Linked DNA regions of Persicimonas caeni. The protein of the gene in region 2 interacts with the protein of the main gene of each other region in a pairwise test. Links are inferred from orthologs where the notes say so. Each region holds a gene or a part of one and is shown on either strand. Other genes may lie near its edges.

Region 1 (7,929 bases), 5.3 Mb from region 2 along the record:
CCTAAACTTATGCGGCGCGCTCGGAGTCGCCGGAATCCAGGGTCGAAAGCTCGCTGACGTAATTGTCGACCAGCGTCTTCTGCGTGCCGCCGTCGAGCTTCTCGCGGGCCATCGTCTCGGTCATGCCGACGGCCAGATCGACGACCTGACGCTCCAGGTCGGCGATCGCCTTTTTGACCTCTTGTTCGATGGTGACTTCGGCGTCGGCGCGCATCTTCTCGACCTGCGTCTTGGCCTCTTCGACGATGCGCTTTTTCTCGCGCTCGCCCTGCTCGTGGTACTCCTCGAGCAGCTTTTTGCGCTCGTCTTCGAGCGCGTCGAGCCGCGCGGTGTACTCTTCGAGACGGGCCTCGGCCTCTTCGCGAAGCTTGCGAGCCTCCTCCAGATCATGGATGAGGGTCTCGCGGCGGGTTTTGAAGAAATTGGTGATTCCTTCGCCACCGAACTTGTAGATGATCCCGAGGAAGATCAGCAGGTTGATGATGCTGACGATCCAGCTTCCCCACGGGAAGCCGTGGCCGCCACCTGCGGCGGCGAAAGCCGGCTGGGCGAACAGCAGCACGGCACAACCGGCCAGCACTGCCAATTTAACGGGAGTTGGGGCTCGAAATTTCATCGGTTCAGCCTCTGGTAAACTCGCGTCCACTACTGCTAGCGAGCCACGACTGCTAGCAAACAGGTGGCTCGTTAGCTCGGAAGAATCTTGGCGGTCATCGCGTCGGCCAGGCCCTGGGCGCGCTTCTCGATGTCGGATCGAGCCGAATCGACCTTCTTGGCGATCCGATCGCGCTCCTCTTTGAGCTTGCCCTGAATCTCTTCGCGCACCTCTTGGACCATGTCGTTTTGCTTTTGGATCCCTTGGTTGCGAAGCGACTCGCGCACGTCCTGGGCGTCACGACGCGCCTGGCGCATCTTCTCTTCGTACTCTTCGATCACCCGCCCGGCGCGCGTCTCCATCTCGGCGGCCTCTTCGCGGGCGCCTTCCACCCCGTCTTCGCGCGCGTCGACCGCCTGTAGATAGGGGCGGAAGAGCACGAAGTGCAGGAAGAAAAGCACGAAGAAGAACAAGATCATCTGAACGATGATCGTTCCATCGACATCGATAGCAGCAGCCGCCATCACAGGGGCGACTTGACTGGCGGAAATGGTGGCCATTGTATTGAACATCACCGGCTCTCGGCTTTGAAAAGAACTACCAAGATGCAGCCTCTAGCGCTGCGCCAGAAGGCTTCGACGAGCCCTCCGGAGAACGCGCGGCGGAACTAACACGCGTGATTTACGGGTGTCAAGCTATAGAGTGGGGGGAATTCAGCACGTTGCGCGCCCTGCCCTCATTGCGCACCGCCGAGACATCTGTGCAACGCGTCGGATCGCGCGGACACTCCCGAGTAATAAGGTTTCGGGGCGGGGGGGAAACTCGAGAAGTGACAATCGGTGTGACGACTAGAAGGTGTTGTCGTCGGCGCGCACACCTTTCTTTCAGACCATCCGAAGCGCCGAACAGCTTTGCGTTCGGGCCCCATCGTCTGTTTTGGGGAGGCCGGTCACGGTTTCGGTTTCGGTTTCGGTTTCCGGTCGCCGGTCGCCGGTTTCCGGTCGCCGGGTGCCGAACCCGTGACCGTGACCGTCTGATCATCCCACACATCTCATTTGCCGATGCGGAGCCGGGGCTTGCCCACTTGTTTTGCTAAGCAGGGGTTGGTCGGCGTTGAGGAATCGCACGCCCGACCCCAAGGAGAGCCTTGGGGCTGCACCGGCGAGGGCTCCGCGGGCAGCAAGCAGCCGCTCCGCGTGCCGCAACACGGTGCCTGACACCTCGTCGACGCCATCCCGCACATCTTTGTTGATGCGCTGCGTTGACGGTCGGGGCGCGGTCGTCCCCGGCCGCCGGGGTCCGTCTCGGGCCCCGCACGTGTTCGCGCAAGGCGTGTGCCTTGCTTCAGACACGCGACAACACGGCGCCTGACACCGCGTCGACCGCTCCGTGATCGTGATCGTCGTCGTGATCGGCGGTTGTCGTTCGCGGCGAGACAAACGGCCGATCACGATCACGACGACGATCACGGCCGCACAACACGGTGACTGACACCTCACCGTCAACCCACTTCGTGGGCCTCGATGGACGGGTTCGCCGACCACAACACGGTGTCTGGCACCTCGTCGTCGCGGGGTCCGTCTCGGGCCCCGCACGTGTTTGGGCAAGGCGTGTGCCTTGCAAAAGACACGCAAGCTGGGGCGCCGGTCACGGTCACGGTTTCGGTTTCGGTTTCCGGATCCGGTTTCCGGTCGCCGGTTTCCGGTCGCCGGTTTCCGGATCCGGTTTCCGGCCGCCGGTCGCCGGTCGCCGGGTGCCGGACCCGTGACCGTGACCGTAATCCGTGACCGTAACCGTAATCCGTGACCGTGACCGTAATCCGTGACCGTGACCGTGACCGTAATCCGTGACCGTGACCGTAATCCGTGACCGTAACCGGACCCGTAACCGTGACCGTAAACGTAGCCATCCCCACGATCCTCCTCACCGATGTTCTTGACCCTGCCCCCACCATGCGCCATGTTGTTCGGGAAAATTCGTGGACCGCTGTACCAACATTAATGCCACAAACGAGACACGACGCCGTGACTGACCAACCTTCGGAAAAGACCGAATTTACAGGCGATAACCTCACCTATATCGAACAGTTGTACGCTCAGTACCTGGACGACCCCTCCTCGGTCGATCCGAGCTGGAAGCCGGTGTTCGATGAGTATCTGGCCGATCGCGGCGCCGCCAAGCAGAAGCCGTCGTTTCGGCCGCGCACGATCTTTCGGTCGGGCACGACCACGACCAACGGCAACTCGAACGGCGAGGCGGTCTACGTCGACAAGGTGCACAACACCACCGTCGGCGCGCCGGGGCGCACCGAGGGGTTTGCCGCGCGTATCGAAGCTCTCGTGCGCGCGTACCGTCTTCATGGCCACTTGATCGCCAAGATCGACCCCCTCGACCGAAGCCGCCCGCCGGCGCCGCCCGAACTCGATCCGGCCACCTACGGCTTCTCGGACAGCGATCTCGACACGCCCGTGCGCTGCGAGCCGCTGTTCGGCTCCAACGAGACCAGCTCGCTGCGCGAGGTGCTCGAGCGCCTCAAGCAGCTCTACTGCGACGGGATCGCCGTCGAGTACCAGGACATGCCCGTGTCTCGGTCGCGCTCCTGGCTGCGCGAGCAGATCGAAAAGAATAGCTACGCGTCCATCGACGGCGCCGACGAGAAGAAGCGCATCCTGCAGCGCCTCATCGAGGCCGACTCCTTCGAGTCGTTCCTGCACAAGAAGTACGTGGGTGCCAAGCGCTTCTCGATCACCGGCGGTGACACGCTCATCCCGATGCTCGACGCCATGCTCAACGAGTTGGGCCGTCTGGGCGCCGAGGAGATCATCTTCGGCATGGCGCACCGCGGCCGGCTTAACGTGCTGCACAACATCATGGGCAAGCCGGCCGATGCGATGCTCTCGGAGTTCGAGCGCAGCCCCGAGCCCGAGGAGTATATCGGCTCGAGCGACGTCAAATATCACATGGGCTACTCGAGCGACTTCGAGACGACCTCGGGGCGCAACCTGCACCTGTCGTTGTGCTTCAACCCGAGCCACCTCGAGTTCGTCAACCCGGTCGTCCAGGGCCGCGCCCGCGCCAAGCAGCACCGTCGCGGCGATGCGCTCGCCCGCGAGGAGATCGTGCCGGTGCTCATGCACGGCGACGCCGCCTTCAGCGGCCAGGGTATCGTGACCGAGTCGCTCAACCTGAGCCGGCTCGACGCCTACAACGTGGGCGGCACGATCCACATCGTCATCAACAACCAGATCGGCTTTACCACCGAGCCCAAAGACGGCCGCTCGACGACCTACGCCACCGACGTCGCCAAGATGCTGTCGGTGCCCATCTTCCACGTCAACGGCGACGACCCGGAAGCGTGCGTGCGCGTGATGAAGCTGGCGGCCAAGTACCGCCAGATGTTCCAAGAGGACGTCATCATCGACCTGGTCTGCTACCGCGAGTACGGCCACAACGAGGGCGACGAGCCGCGCTACACCCAGCCGGTCATGTACCAGCGCATCGAGGGCCTGGCCCCCGTGCGCAAGAAGTACACCCAGGAACTGCTCGAAGAGGGCGTCATCGACCAAGAGGAGGCCGACCGGCGCTGGGACGAGCGCATGGAGATGTACTCCAGGACCTTCGAGAAGGTGCACACCTCGCCTAAAAAGAAGACCGTCGACACCATGAACGGGCTCTGGGAGCCCTACGAGGGTGGCGACGTCGACGCCACGGCCGAAGTCGAGACCGCCGTCGCTCGCGAGCGCCTCGAAGAATTGGGCACGCTGCTCTCCGAGGTCCCCGACGACTTTACGCCCCACCGTACCCTCAAGCGTCTACTCAAGACGCGCAAGGAGATGGCCACCGGCAATAAGCCGCTCGACTGGGGCATGGGCGAAGCGCTGGCGTACGCCACGTTGCTGACCGACAACCACTCGATTCGCATGAGCGGCCAAGATGCCATCCGCGGCACGTTCAGCCACCGCCACGCGGCGGTCTTCGACGCCGAGACCGGCCTCGATTACTGGCCGGCGCGCCACCTTCAAGACGAGCAGGGCGAGCTCGAGGTCTACAACAGCCTGCTCTCGGAGGCGGCCGTGGTCGGCTTCGAGTACGGCTACAGCCTCGACTACCCCGACGGCCTGACGATCTGGGAAGCGCAGTTCGGCGACTTCTCCAACGGCGCTCAGGTGATCATGGACCAGTTCATCAGCTCGGGCGAAGACAAGTGGAAGCGCTTGAGCGGTCTGGTCATGCTGCTTCCGCACGGCTACGAGGGCCAGGGCCCCGAGCACTCGAGCGCGCGTCTGGAGCGCTACCTGCAGCTTTGCGCCGAAGACAACATGTTCGTGTGCAACCCGACCAACCCGGCGCAGTACTTCCACATGATGCGCCGGCACATGATGCGCGCGGTCCGAAAGCCGCTCATCGTCATGACCCCCAAGAGCCTGCTGCGCCACCGCGACGCGACCTCCACGCTCGAAGATCTGAGCGAGGGTAGCTTCCAGCCGATCTTGGGTGAGACCGACGAGCGCGTCGACCCGAAGAAGGCCAAGCGCGTCATCCTGTGCTCGGGCAAGGTCTACTACGACCTGGCCAGCTACCGTGCCGAGAACGAGCACTTCGACACCGCGATTCTGCGCGTCGAGCAGCTCTTCCCGCTGCGCGAGGCCAAGCTCGAAGAGGCGCTCGCCAAGTTCTCCAACCGCGAAGAGGTGGTCTGGGTCCAAGAAGAGCCCAAGAATATGGGCGCTTGGACGTACATCTTCCCGCGGCTGCTCGACGTGCTCGGCCCCGAGCATATGCCCAGCTACGTGGGCCGTCGCGCCAGCGCCAGCCCGGCGACCGGCTCGCCGGAGGCCCACGACATCGAGCAGGCGACCCTGGTGCGTGAGGCGTTCGGCGACTGAGCAATGGGCGAGAGCCTTGCTTTGCGTCGCCCCCCATCCGCCTCGCGCTGTACGACGCGCGAGGCACCTTCCCCGAGGGGAAGGGATGCCCCTGCGAAAAGCTACGTGGTCCAGAAAAGCTAAGGCAGCCCTTCCCCCGGGGGAAGGTGCCCGTAGCGAAGCGAAGGGCGGATGGGGGGCGCCAAGAACCCACCACTTCCTAAATCTCCACTCTCCCCTTGAAACCTAGCACTAAGCGCGTAGACTGCCCGTGGTTTGCGTGAGGGTGCGATTCGCAGTCGCACGCACAACTCCAAATTTCTTTGTAATTAAGTAGATGTAATCAGCCGGTGCGTCGACGCACCGCGAGCCAAAGAGGCAACCCATGAGCGTTACCGTCGAGGTCCCGTCGCTGGGAGAATCGGTCACCGAAGGCTACGTCGCCGAGTGGAAGAAAAAAGAGGGCGACTACATCGCCGAGGACGAGGTCCTCGTCGAGTTGGAGACCGACAAAATCACTATCACGGTGCCGTCGCCGGTGTCGGGGACCATCACCGCGCTCAAGGCCGACATCGATGATGCCGTCGCCGTCGGCGAAGTGATCGCCGAGATCGAGCCCGGCGAGGCTCCCGAAGGCGCCGGTGAAGCCGAAGAGACCGTCGAAGCCGAAGCCGAGACGGCCGAAAAGGCTGCCGAGCCGGTCGAGACTCACGAGGGCCTGAGCCCGGCGGTCGCCCGCCTGGTCGAAGAGCACAACCTCGACCCGTCCGACATCGAGGGCAGCGGCCCCGACGGGCGCATCCTCAAAGGCGACGTCCTCGCCCACGTCGAGGGCGGCAAGGCCAAGAAGAAGCCCGCCGACGCCGGCGTCGAAGTGCGCCGCGCCCCGCAGGTCGAGACGCAGCAGACCGAAGAGCGCGTCAAGATGAGCCGGCTTCGCCAGACCATCGCCAAGCGACTGGTCTCCGCGCAGCAAGACGCGGCCATGCTGACGACCTTCCAAGAGGCCGACATGAGCGGCGTCATGGAGCTTCGCAAGAAGTACAAGCAGAAGTTCCTCGACAAGTACGACGTCAAGCTCGGCTTCATGAGCTTCTTCGTCAAAGCGGCCATCGAGGCGCTCAAGGCCTACCCGGCGGTCAACGCCGAGATCGACGGCAACGAGATCGTCTACAAGAACTACTACAATATCGGCGTGGCCGTCGGCGGCGGCGAGAAAGGCCTGGTCGTCCCGGTCATCAAGAATGCCGACCAGCTCAGCTTCGCCGAGGTCGAGCTGACCATCAACGAGCTCGTCGGCAAGGTGAAGAGCAACTCCCTGACGATGGAAGATCTGCAGGGTGGCACCTTCTCGATCACCAACGGCGGCATCTACGGCTCGATGCTCTCCACGCCCATCCTCAACCCGCCGCAGAGCGGCATCTTGGGCATGCACAACATCGTCGAGCGCCCCGTCGCCGTCGACGGCGAAGTGGTCATCCGCCCGGTGATGTACCTGGCGCTGAGCTACGACCACCGCATCATCGACGGACGTGAAGCCGTGTCGTTCCTGGTGCGTCTCAAAGAGTGCATCGAGAATCCGGAGCGGATTCTTCTCGAAATCTAAAAGGTTTTACAATGTACGATCTAGTAGTCATTGGTTCGGGCCCCGGCGGCTATATCGCCGCCATTCGTGCTGCTCAACTCGGCATGAACGTGGCCTGCGTGGAGAAGTACGACAGCTACGGCGGCACCTGCCTCAACGTCGGGTGCATCCCGTCGAAGGCGCTGCTCGACTCGAGCGAAAGGTTCGCCGAGGTCAACCACGCGCTTGCCGACCACGGCATCAACGTGGGCGAGGTCGAGCTCGACCTCGACAAGATGCAGGCGCGCCGCCGCAAGGTCGTCGAGGACTCGGCCAACGGCGTCAACTTCCTGTTCGGCAAGAACAAGATCGACGGCATCCACGGGTTCGCGACCATCAAGGACAAGAATACCGTCGAGGTCGATCTCAACGACGGCGACACCAAGACGCTCGAGACCAAGAAGATCTTGATCGCCACCGGCTCGAAGCCCTCGCAGCTTCCCGGCATCGAGTTCGACGACGAGCATATCCTCGATTCGACCTGGGCCCTCGAGCTCGACGAAGTCCCCGAGCACCTCATTGTGATCGGTGCCGGCGTCATCGGACTCGAGATGGGCTCCATCTGGTCGCGCCTGGGCGCCAAAGTCACCGTCATCGAGTACCTCCCCCAGATTCTGGGCGGTCGTGCCGACAAAGAGGTGATGAAGAAAGGCAAGCGCATCTTCGAAAAGCAGGGCCTCGAGTTCGTCATGAACGCGATGGTCACCGGCGCCGAGGTCAAAGACGGCCAGGTCGAGGTGAGCTACCAGCCGCGCGACGACGAAGAGAAGACCGAGACGCTCACCGGCGACAAGCTTCTGGTCGCCGTGGGTCGCTCGCCGTACACCGAAGGTCTGGGCCTGGAG
Region 2 (7,420 bases):
GCCGGGGAACATGTTCGGCGAGCACTCGTACGTCTTCCTCGACAAGGGCGCCGCCGACGGCGTGCGCATGGGCAATCGCTTCTTCGCGTACCAGCGTTACGAGGGCATCCACCTGGGCGTCGATCGTCCGCTCGACAAAAAAGTGCCGTGGACTCGAGTAGGTCAGCTGCTCGTCCTCGACGTGCGCGAGCATTACTCGACCGCGCTCGTCATCGACTCGAAGCGCGAACTCATCATCGGCGACCGCCTCGAGATGTATAACGGCTACTGAGTCGTACTCGAGGAGAGGAACGAAAAACCCCGGCCAAAGCGGCCGGGGTTTTTTTTGTGGCGTGCCGACAAGGGCACTACCGCAATTCGAACGACACGAACGTTAGTTTACATAATATCCATTATCGGACCCAAAGGGTCTAAAAATGCCCCAGGCGCCGTTCTAGGCACATCTGGGGATTTACGGGTAAGTTTACGGCGACCGCGGTGAGTTTACGGGTCGCGCCGTTTACTCACGAGCGGAACTTGTCGAGCAGTTGGGCGAAGAAACCCTTCTTCGACTCTTTTTCCTGGCGCATCTTGATGAGTCGAATCTGTCGTTTGGCGACGACATTTTGGCGGTTGTGACGAAGCGCCTCGTTGAACAAGACCTTCGCTTTGTTGAGATTGCCGAGCCCCATCGCCACCACGCCCAAAAAAGTCAGGATGGAATCGTTCTCGGGTTTCTGCTCGCTGATCTCGTCGAGCTCTCCGAAGATCTCGTTGGCGCGGGTTCGCTTGAGCGGCGTGCCCTCGTCATTTTTCGGGATCTGAAGGTACTCGGTATAAAGCAGGTGCGCCTTATATTCGTCTTCTTCCGGGTTGAGCTCGAAGGCGCGCTTGAATTGCTCGTGTGCGCCCTTGTAGCTGCCCGTTTGCAGCATGTTGTTGCCACGGCGGAACGCGCCCTCGGCATTGATGACATTCTCGATATTCTGGTCGCCGGCCTCGAGCTGGAAATCGTAGTCGGCCTTCTTATCGATATCGGACAGCGTCTGCTGGGCGGTGTTGAGCGCGGCAAAAATCTCTTGGAGCTTTTGCTTATACTCCGCGCTCAGCTCATAGCCGCTGTAGCGGTCGGCGTGCCAATCCTTGGCTTTGAGGCGAAATTGCTTCATCACCTCTTTTTTGCCGGGCTTGGCCTCGGGCTCGAGCTCGAGCAGCTCGTAGTAAGTGTCTTCGTCGAGGCGCGCGTGCATCTCGTCGATCTTACGACGGACTTCCTCAATATTGTCGGACATGGTCACTCGCTGAACGTGTGAGTCGGCGGTGTATTTGGATATGTAGGATGAACTCCTCCACCAGATTAATACGGGCCCTCCGCAGAAAGCAAGAACGCGAAAACCCCAGTCACCATACGGCGACTGGGGTCTGGCGTGTTCTTAGTAGCTACGGAGGGATTCGAACCCCCGACCTAGCGGATATGAGCCGCTCGCTCTAACCGACTGAGCTACGTAGCCACATCGATGGGCGAAAAATGCTACCTCGCCCTCGGGACGGCGATTTCTAGTCTAACCTCCGGCGGTCGTCAAGCAAAAAACGTAATTCTTGGGAGAATATTTCCCAAAAAGTTTGACACCCACGGTGGATGTCGTACAACCACAGTGCGGCAACGCTAAAGCACACACAGCGCGGGTCCTGGCGCGATCGCGCCAAAAATCCCTTGACCGATCTCGTTCTTTTGGCCAGATTTAGGATAAATGTTTGATCACGAAGAACAATCTAGACCCGACTTTTTTCGCTTCGCCGTCTGCGCGGCTGGCCTCTCCGCGATGGCGGTGGCGTTTACGTCACTGACCGCCGGTGCAGACGAGCGTCCGCAAGATCACGTGCAACGCGCCTACGAGAGCGCCGAACGAGCTGCGGCGACCGAGAGCGCCCTTCGGCGCCTCGATCCGGAAGGCAGCGCCCAGGCCACCGCTGAGGCCAAAGCCAAGGCCAAGCGCATCGCCCAGGCCGCCAAGGCGTTCGAGCCGGTGCCCGTTCGCGTGGTGCCCGAGGACTGGGTCGAAGCCGGCCTCGACATCAGCAAGGCCAAGCGCGAAGGCGACAAGCTCGTGCAGACCCTTCCCAATGGCGGCAAGGTCTATTTGACCATCGAGCCGTCGGTTCAAGACCACATGGAGAAGGTGCTCGAGCAGAAAAATGTGCCCCACGGCGGCGTGGCTCTCGTCGAGCCGGCCACCGGGCGCGTTCTGGCGCTGGTGAGCCACTCCAAAGAAGGGTCTTCGTACGATGAGATCGCCCGGCGCCCGAAGGCGCCGTCGGCGTCGGTCTTCAAGATCGTGACCGCCGCGGCGCTCGTCGAAAGTGCCGGCGTCAGCCCGACCGAGCAGATCTGCTACCACGGTGGTCGCAGCCGCCTTTCGGAGCGCAACATCAAAGGCGACCCGCGTCGCGACCACAAGTGCGCCGATCTGGGAGACGCCCTGGCCTGGTCGATCAACTCGATCATGGCCAAGCTCGCCTACAAAAAGCTCAGTCGTGACGATCTGAGGGTCTGGGCAGAACGATTCGGCTACAACACCGAGATTCCGTTCGAACTGCCCGTCCAAACGAGCAAGGCCGACATCGTCGAAGATCCCATCGAACGAGCGCGCCTCGCCGCCGGGTTCTGGCATACCTACCTGAGCCCGCTTCACGGAGCCCTGATCGCTGCCTCGGTGGCCAACGACGGCGTGATGATGCGCCCCACCCTCATCGACAAGTACGTCGATCCGAGCGGCGAGACGCTCTATGAGTTCGAGCCGCGCGTGTTGCGCCGCGTGATGTCGAAGAAGACGGCGAAAGTGCTGGCCAAGATGCTCGAGGGCACCGCCGAGAAAGGCACGGCGCGCCGCTACTTCGCTCACCGCCGCGCGTTCCCCAACGACGTGACCGTCGCCGGAAAGACCGGCACCCTGTCGAACAAGGACCCCTACCTCGGATTCACGTGGTTCGTGGGCTTCGGCAAGGACAAGAGCGGTCAGCAAGCCGCGGTCGCCGGCCTGGCGTGCAACAAGCCGAAGTGGTGGATCAAAGGGCACTTTGCCGCGAGCGAGACCCTTCGCAAGTACTACGAGATTCTGGACGAGAAGGCGAAGAAGGCCGCCAGCGAGTTGGCGGCGAATTAACTCCACCGCCCTCTCCGGCTTCGTCTACTGTTTGAGCGCCGCTTCCTCTTTGAGGTAGCGGCGCTCGATTTTTTCGAGCTCGGCGCCGACCTCCTCCCATTCGAGCATCAGCTCTTCGAGCCTGCCCTCGACCTCCGCAAACTCCTGATTCAGGCTCGAGGTGAGTTCGCCATCTTCGTACGTCTCGGGCTTGGCGAGCTGCGCCTCAATTTCGCCGTGTCGCTCCTCGACCGTGGCAATCTCCGATTCGATCTTGTCGAGCTTCTTTCGCAGTTCACGCGTCTCGGCGTCGCGTCGCTTGCGGATTTCGGCCGAGCGCTGGCGAATCTCTTTTTTGGTCAGTTGGCGCGAGGCGTCATCGCCGGCGCCGTCGGCGGCGAGCTCTGCTCCTTCGTCGTCGGACGGCACGCGCTGGGCGTGTTTCCAACGGTAATAATCGTAGTCGCCGTCGTACTCGGTGATCTCACCGGCCTCGATATGCGCGACCTTCTCGACGATTTCGTTGAGGAAGTAGCGGTCGTGAGAGACGACGCAAAAGGCTCCCTCGAACTTCTGCAGCGCCTGCTCGAGCATCTGACGAGACGTGATGTCGAGGTGGTTGGTCGGCTCGTCCAAGAGCAGCAACCCCGCGGGTTCCAGGAGCATCTTGGCGAGCGCCAAGCGGCTCTTCTCGCCGCCCGAAAGCACCGAGATCTGTTTTTCGACGTCCGCTTCCGAGAAGTTGAACGCGCCGAGCACGCTTCGGATGCGCGGGAAGGCTTCGGTCGAGGCGGTCGCCTCCATCTCGCCCAAGACGGTGCGGCTCAAATCGAGCTGGTCGACCGAGTGCTGGGCGAAGTACGAAACTTCGACGCGGTGGCCGAGCTCGATCGTGCCCGTGTTGGGCTCGATGGCTCCGGCCAAGAGCTTGAGCATTGTCGACTTGCCTGCGCCGTTGGGCCCGACGAGCGCGAGCTTATCGCCGCGAAATACCGTAAAGTCGAGACCGTCGAAGACGACATTATCGTCGTAGGCCTTGCGCACTCCGTCGAGTGTCGCCACACGTTTGCCGACCCGTGGCGGCTGCGGGAACTCGAAGGAGATATTGGGGGTGTTGTCGGGCGGGACCTCGACGAGCTCGATCTTCTCGAGCATCTTGATCCGGCTCTGCACCTGCGGGGCCTTCGATGCCTTGTAGCGAAACCGATCGATGAACTCTTGGATCTGGGCGATCTCTTTTTCTTGTTGCTCGCGCTCTTTCTGCAAGCGCTCGCGAAGCTCGTCACGCTGCTCGAGGTAGGCGTCGTAGTTACCGACGAAACTACGGACCGTGTTGTTGGCGAGTTCGGCAATCTGGTCGGCCAGCCGGTTCAAGAAGTAGCGATCGTGGCTGATGATGACGATCGTACCGTCGTAATTCTTCAAGTAGCTCTCGAGCCATTCGAGGCTCTCGAGATCGAGGTGGTTGGTGGGCTCGTCGAGCAGCAGCACGTCGGGGCCAGACAGCAGCAGCCGACCGACCAGAGCGCGCATGCGCCAGCCACCGGAGAACTCCTGCATGGGCCGGTCGACCTCATCGTCGCCGAAGCCGAGCCCGGCGGCGATCTGTCGTGCCTTGCCGCGAATCGAGTACCCGCCGCCGCGTCGAAAGCGCTCCTGGAGCTCGCCATAGACGTGGCTCAGCTCTTCGGACTCGGCGCCGTCGGCGGCCTCGAGCTTGATCTCTAGCTCTGCGAGCCGGTCCTCGAGCTCCAGCAACTCCCCTGCCCCTTCGAGAATGACATCGAGGACACTTCCGGTGTGGACCTCGGTGACCTCCTGCGGCAGGTAACCGACGGTGACGTGGCGTGGAATGACCACGCGGCCGCGGTCGGGCTCCTCCTCGCCGCAGATGATGCGAAACAGCGTCGACTTGCCGGCTCCGTTGGCGCCAACCAGTCCGAGGACGGCGTCATCGGGGAGTTTCCACGTGAGCGACTCGAAGAGTTGGTCGCCGCCGTAGGCTTTGGAGATGGAGTCGAGTTGAATCATTGGTGTACCGCTGGTACTTTCGTTCTAACAAATTCCGTACATATCCGGGCGCCGCAGGCATTGAAATGCCGCCATAGCGCCGGGACGAGTGCTCCCATCGATGGTGTCACGATGATCCACCGCTTTTTCGCTGTTGCAGTTTTGATCCTCCTGACCCTGCTCGCACTACCCGCCTTTGCCCAGGATGGCAAGCAAGGGGACAGTTCAGGTGCCAGCGTGGTCATCCTGAAGTTCGAGACCTTCAACGCCGACCAGGCGGTGATGGACGACTTCTATATGGCGCTGCACGAGGCCATTGATGGGCACCCCGAGATGCACGTCAAGCCCGGCGGCGACGTGAGCATCAACGACCTCATTTTGACGCTCGGTTGCGAATCCGCCAATGCCGAATGTCTGGCCGGGCTGAGCGACTTCGTCGAGGGTGACCGCATCGTGTACGGCTCGGTCGAGCGCTCCGAGAACGTCTACCTCTTTAGCCTCAAGATGTTCGACTTCGCCCGGGGCGAATTCGTGCGCGAGGTCAGCGACAAGACGATCGAGGGCAACACCGAGCAGATCAAGCAAGGCGTGCGCGCGGTCATCGAAGGCTTCCTGTACGGCGACGTCGGCAAGCTCGAGGTCGCCGTCAACGGCGCTTCCGACGCCGAGGTCTTCTTCGACGGCGAAAAAGTCGGCCAAGGGCCGACGACGCTGTCGAAACTTCCGCTTGGTGAACATGCCGTCACTGTACGAACGGCTGACGGCCAGAAAAAGTCCAAGAAAGTGATGCTCCACCGCGGCAAGGTCTCGAAAGTGATCTTCGACTTCGAAGGCGCCAAAGCAGTCGAAGCGCCCGGCGCAGTGGCCTCGAACAACTATGCCGTGCCTGGCTGGACCGCAGTCGGCCTCGGCACGGTGGGTCTTGTCGCCGGCGTCCTCGGCACGACCCAAGTCAGCAGCTACGATTCTGAGGCCGAGTCGATGATCTGTGGCGACGCCTTGTGCCCCGCCGCTTCGACCGAGCGCGCCAACAAGCTCCAAGACGACATGGATTCGGCCTACACGATGAGCATCATCGGCTACTCGGTTGCCGCGGTCGGCTTCGCGGCCGGCGGCTACTTGCTCTATGAGACCTACGCCGGCGGCGCCGAGTCCGAGCAACCGTCGACCGACGAGACCGACATCGAGCCGACGGTCAACGTGGGCGCCGACAGCGCTTCGGTCGGCGTGCGCATCGGGTTCTGAACTGCAGCGAAAAAGATAGAAAGAAAAAGAGTAAAAAGAAAAAGAGTAAAAAGAAAAAGAGTAAAAAGAAAAGGCGGCCCGCGACGGGCCGCCTTTTCTCGTTTACGCGATTGCGTGAACCATCAGTCGTTCACCGCGGCGAGGCCGTAGGCTGCGATGGACTTGATGGCCGGGTCCTTGTGGCCCAACAGGCCGCGGAAGGTCGCCTCGAGGTCCTCGGTGGCATACTCGGTGAGCGTCCAAGCGGCGATGTGCTGGATGGCCTTGTTGTCGGACTTGCGCACGAGCTTCTCGAAGAGCGACTTGTCCTTCGGATCGCGCTTTTCGCTGAGTGCCACGACGGCCATACGGCGCACATTGTCCGGGGCGTCCGAGTCGACGACGACCTTGCGGTAGATGTCGAACATCGGCTCGCCGATGCGCCGGGCGGTGCTCATGGCGGCGGCGCGTGTGTTGGTGTCGCCGTTGATGAGCAGATACTCGACGACTTTGTCTCGGGTGTCGGCGTCGAGCTTCTCGATATCGCTCATGAAGCCAGTGGGCGGCTTGCGCAGCGCCTTCTTCATCTGCGACAGGCCCTGCTTGGGCTCGAGCTCCAGCGCGGTCAGGAACGCCTGCCATTTGACGTCGAGATTGCGGTCCTGTTGGACCACCTTGAGGGCTTTGACCCCACCGTCTTGGCCGAGGCGACGAATTCCTTGGACCACGGCGAGCTTGACCTGGGGGTCACGCGCAGTGGTCTGGAAGCGAAGCAGGTTGAGCGAATTCTTGTCGTCGATGCGCGACACGGCCTCGATGACCGCGATCTTGACTTCCCGGTCGCGCTCGCCGCCGATCGCCTTCTTGAGGAAGTTCAGCGCCTCGGCGTCGCCGGTGCGGCCCAGGCCCTTCGCCCCGTAGAGGCGAATGCGCTTGTCGCCATCGAACAGCGCTCGGCCGAGGGTGCTGATGGCCGACTTGTTGCCCGTGCGTGCCAACGCTTTGATGCCGATGAGGCGCTCGTCGTACTTCGTGCTGGAGAACAGCTCCTTGGCCTTTTCGAC

The links. Proteins that work in one complex are often made in the same cells at the same time.
Region 1: the proteins of FIV42_RS28415 (region 2) and FIV42_RS08600 interact in binary tests that used the Escherichia coli proteins (3 or more experiments, as listed by UniProt). The link is inferred for Persicimonas caeni from one-to-one orthologs.

Annotation. Positions count from the first base shown.
Region 1 is NZ_CP041186.1:2,305,253-2,313,181, forward strand. What follows is about bases 2,264-5,681. They hold FIV42_RS08600 (2-oxoglutarate dehydrogenase E1 component), read left to right. Parts: upstream 2,264-2,619; coding sequence 2,620-5,481; downstream 5,482-5,681. Also shown: atpF (F0F1 ATP synthase subunit B), read right to left, coding at 8-616; FIV42_RS08590 (ATP synthase F0 subunit B), read right to left, coding at 688-1,167; odhB (2-oxoglutarate dehydrogenase complex dihydrolipoyllysine-residue succinyltransferase), read left to right, coding at 5,846-7,066; lpdA (dihydrolipoyl dehydrogenase), read left to right, coding at 7,078-7,929. UniProt on the Escherichia coli protein: E1 component of the 2-oxoglutarate dehydrogenase (OGDH) complex which catalyzes the decarboxylation of 2-oxoglutarate, the first step in the conversion of 2-oxoglutarate to succinyl-CoA and CO(2).
Region 2 is NZ_CP041186.1:7,635,894-7,643,313, forward strand. The notes cover bases 2,661-5,569. They hold FIV42_RS28415 (ABC-F family ATP-binding cassette domain-containing protein), read right to left. Parts: upstream 5,154-5,569; coding sequence 3,168-5,153; downstream 2,661-3,167. Other genes in these bases: FIV42_RS28410 (penicillin-binding transpeptidase domain-containing protein), read left to right, coding at 2,661-3,143; FIV42_RS28420 (PEGA domain-containing protein), read left to right, coding at 5,265-5,569. In the rest of the region: FIV42_RS28395 (LysM peptidoglycan-binding domain-containing protein), read left to right, coding at 1-271; FIV42_RS28400 (J domain-containing protein), read right to left, coding at 504-1,271; more of FIV42_RS28410, read left to right, coding at 1,731-2,660; more of FIV42_RS28420, read left to right, coding at 5,570-6,377; FIV42_RS28425 (HEAT repeat domain-containing protein), read right to left, coding at 6,500-7,420. UniProt on the Escherichia coli protein: Genetic data indicate it may be involved in ribosome assembly or function.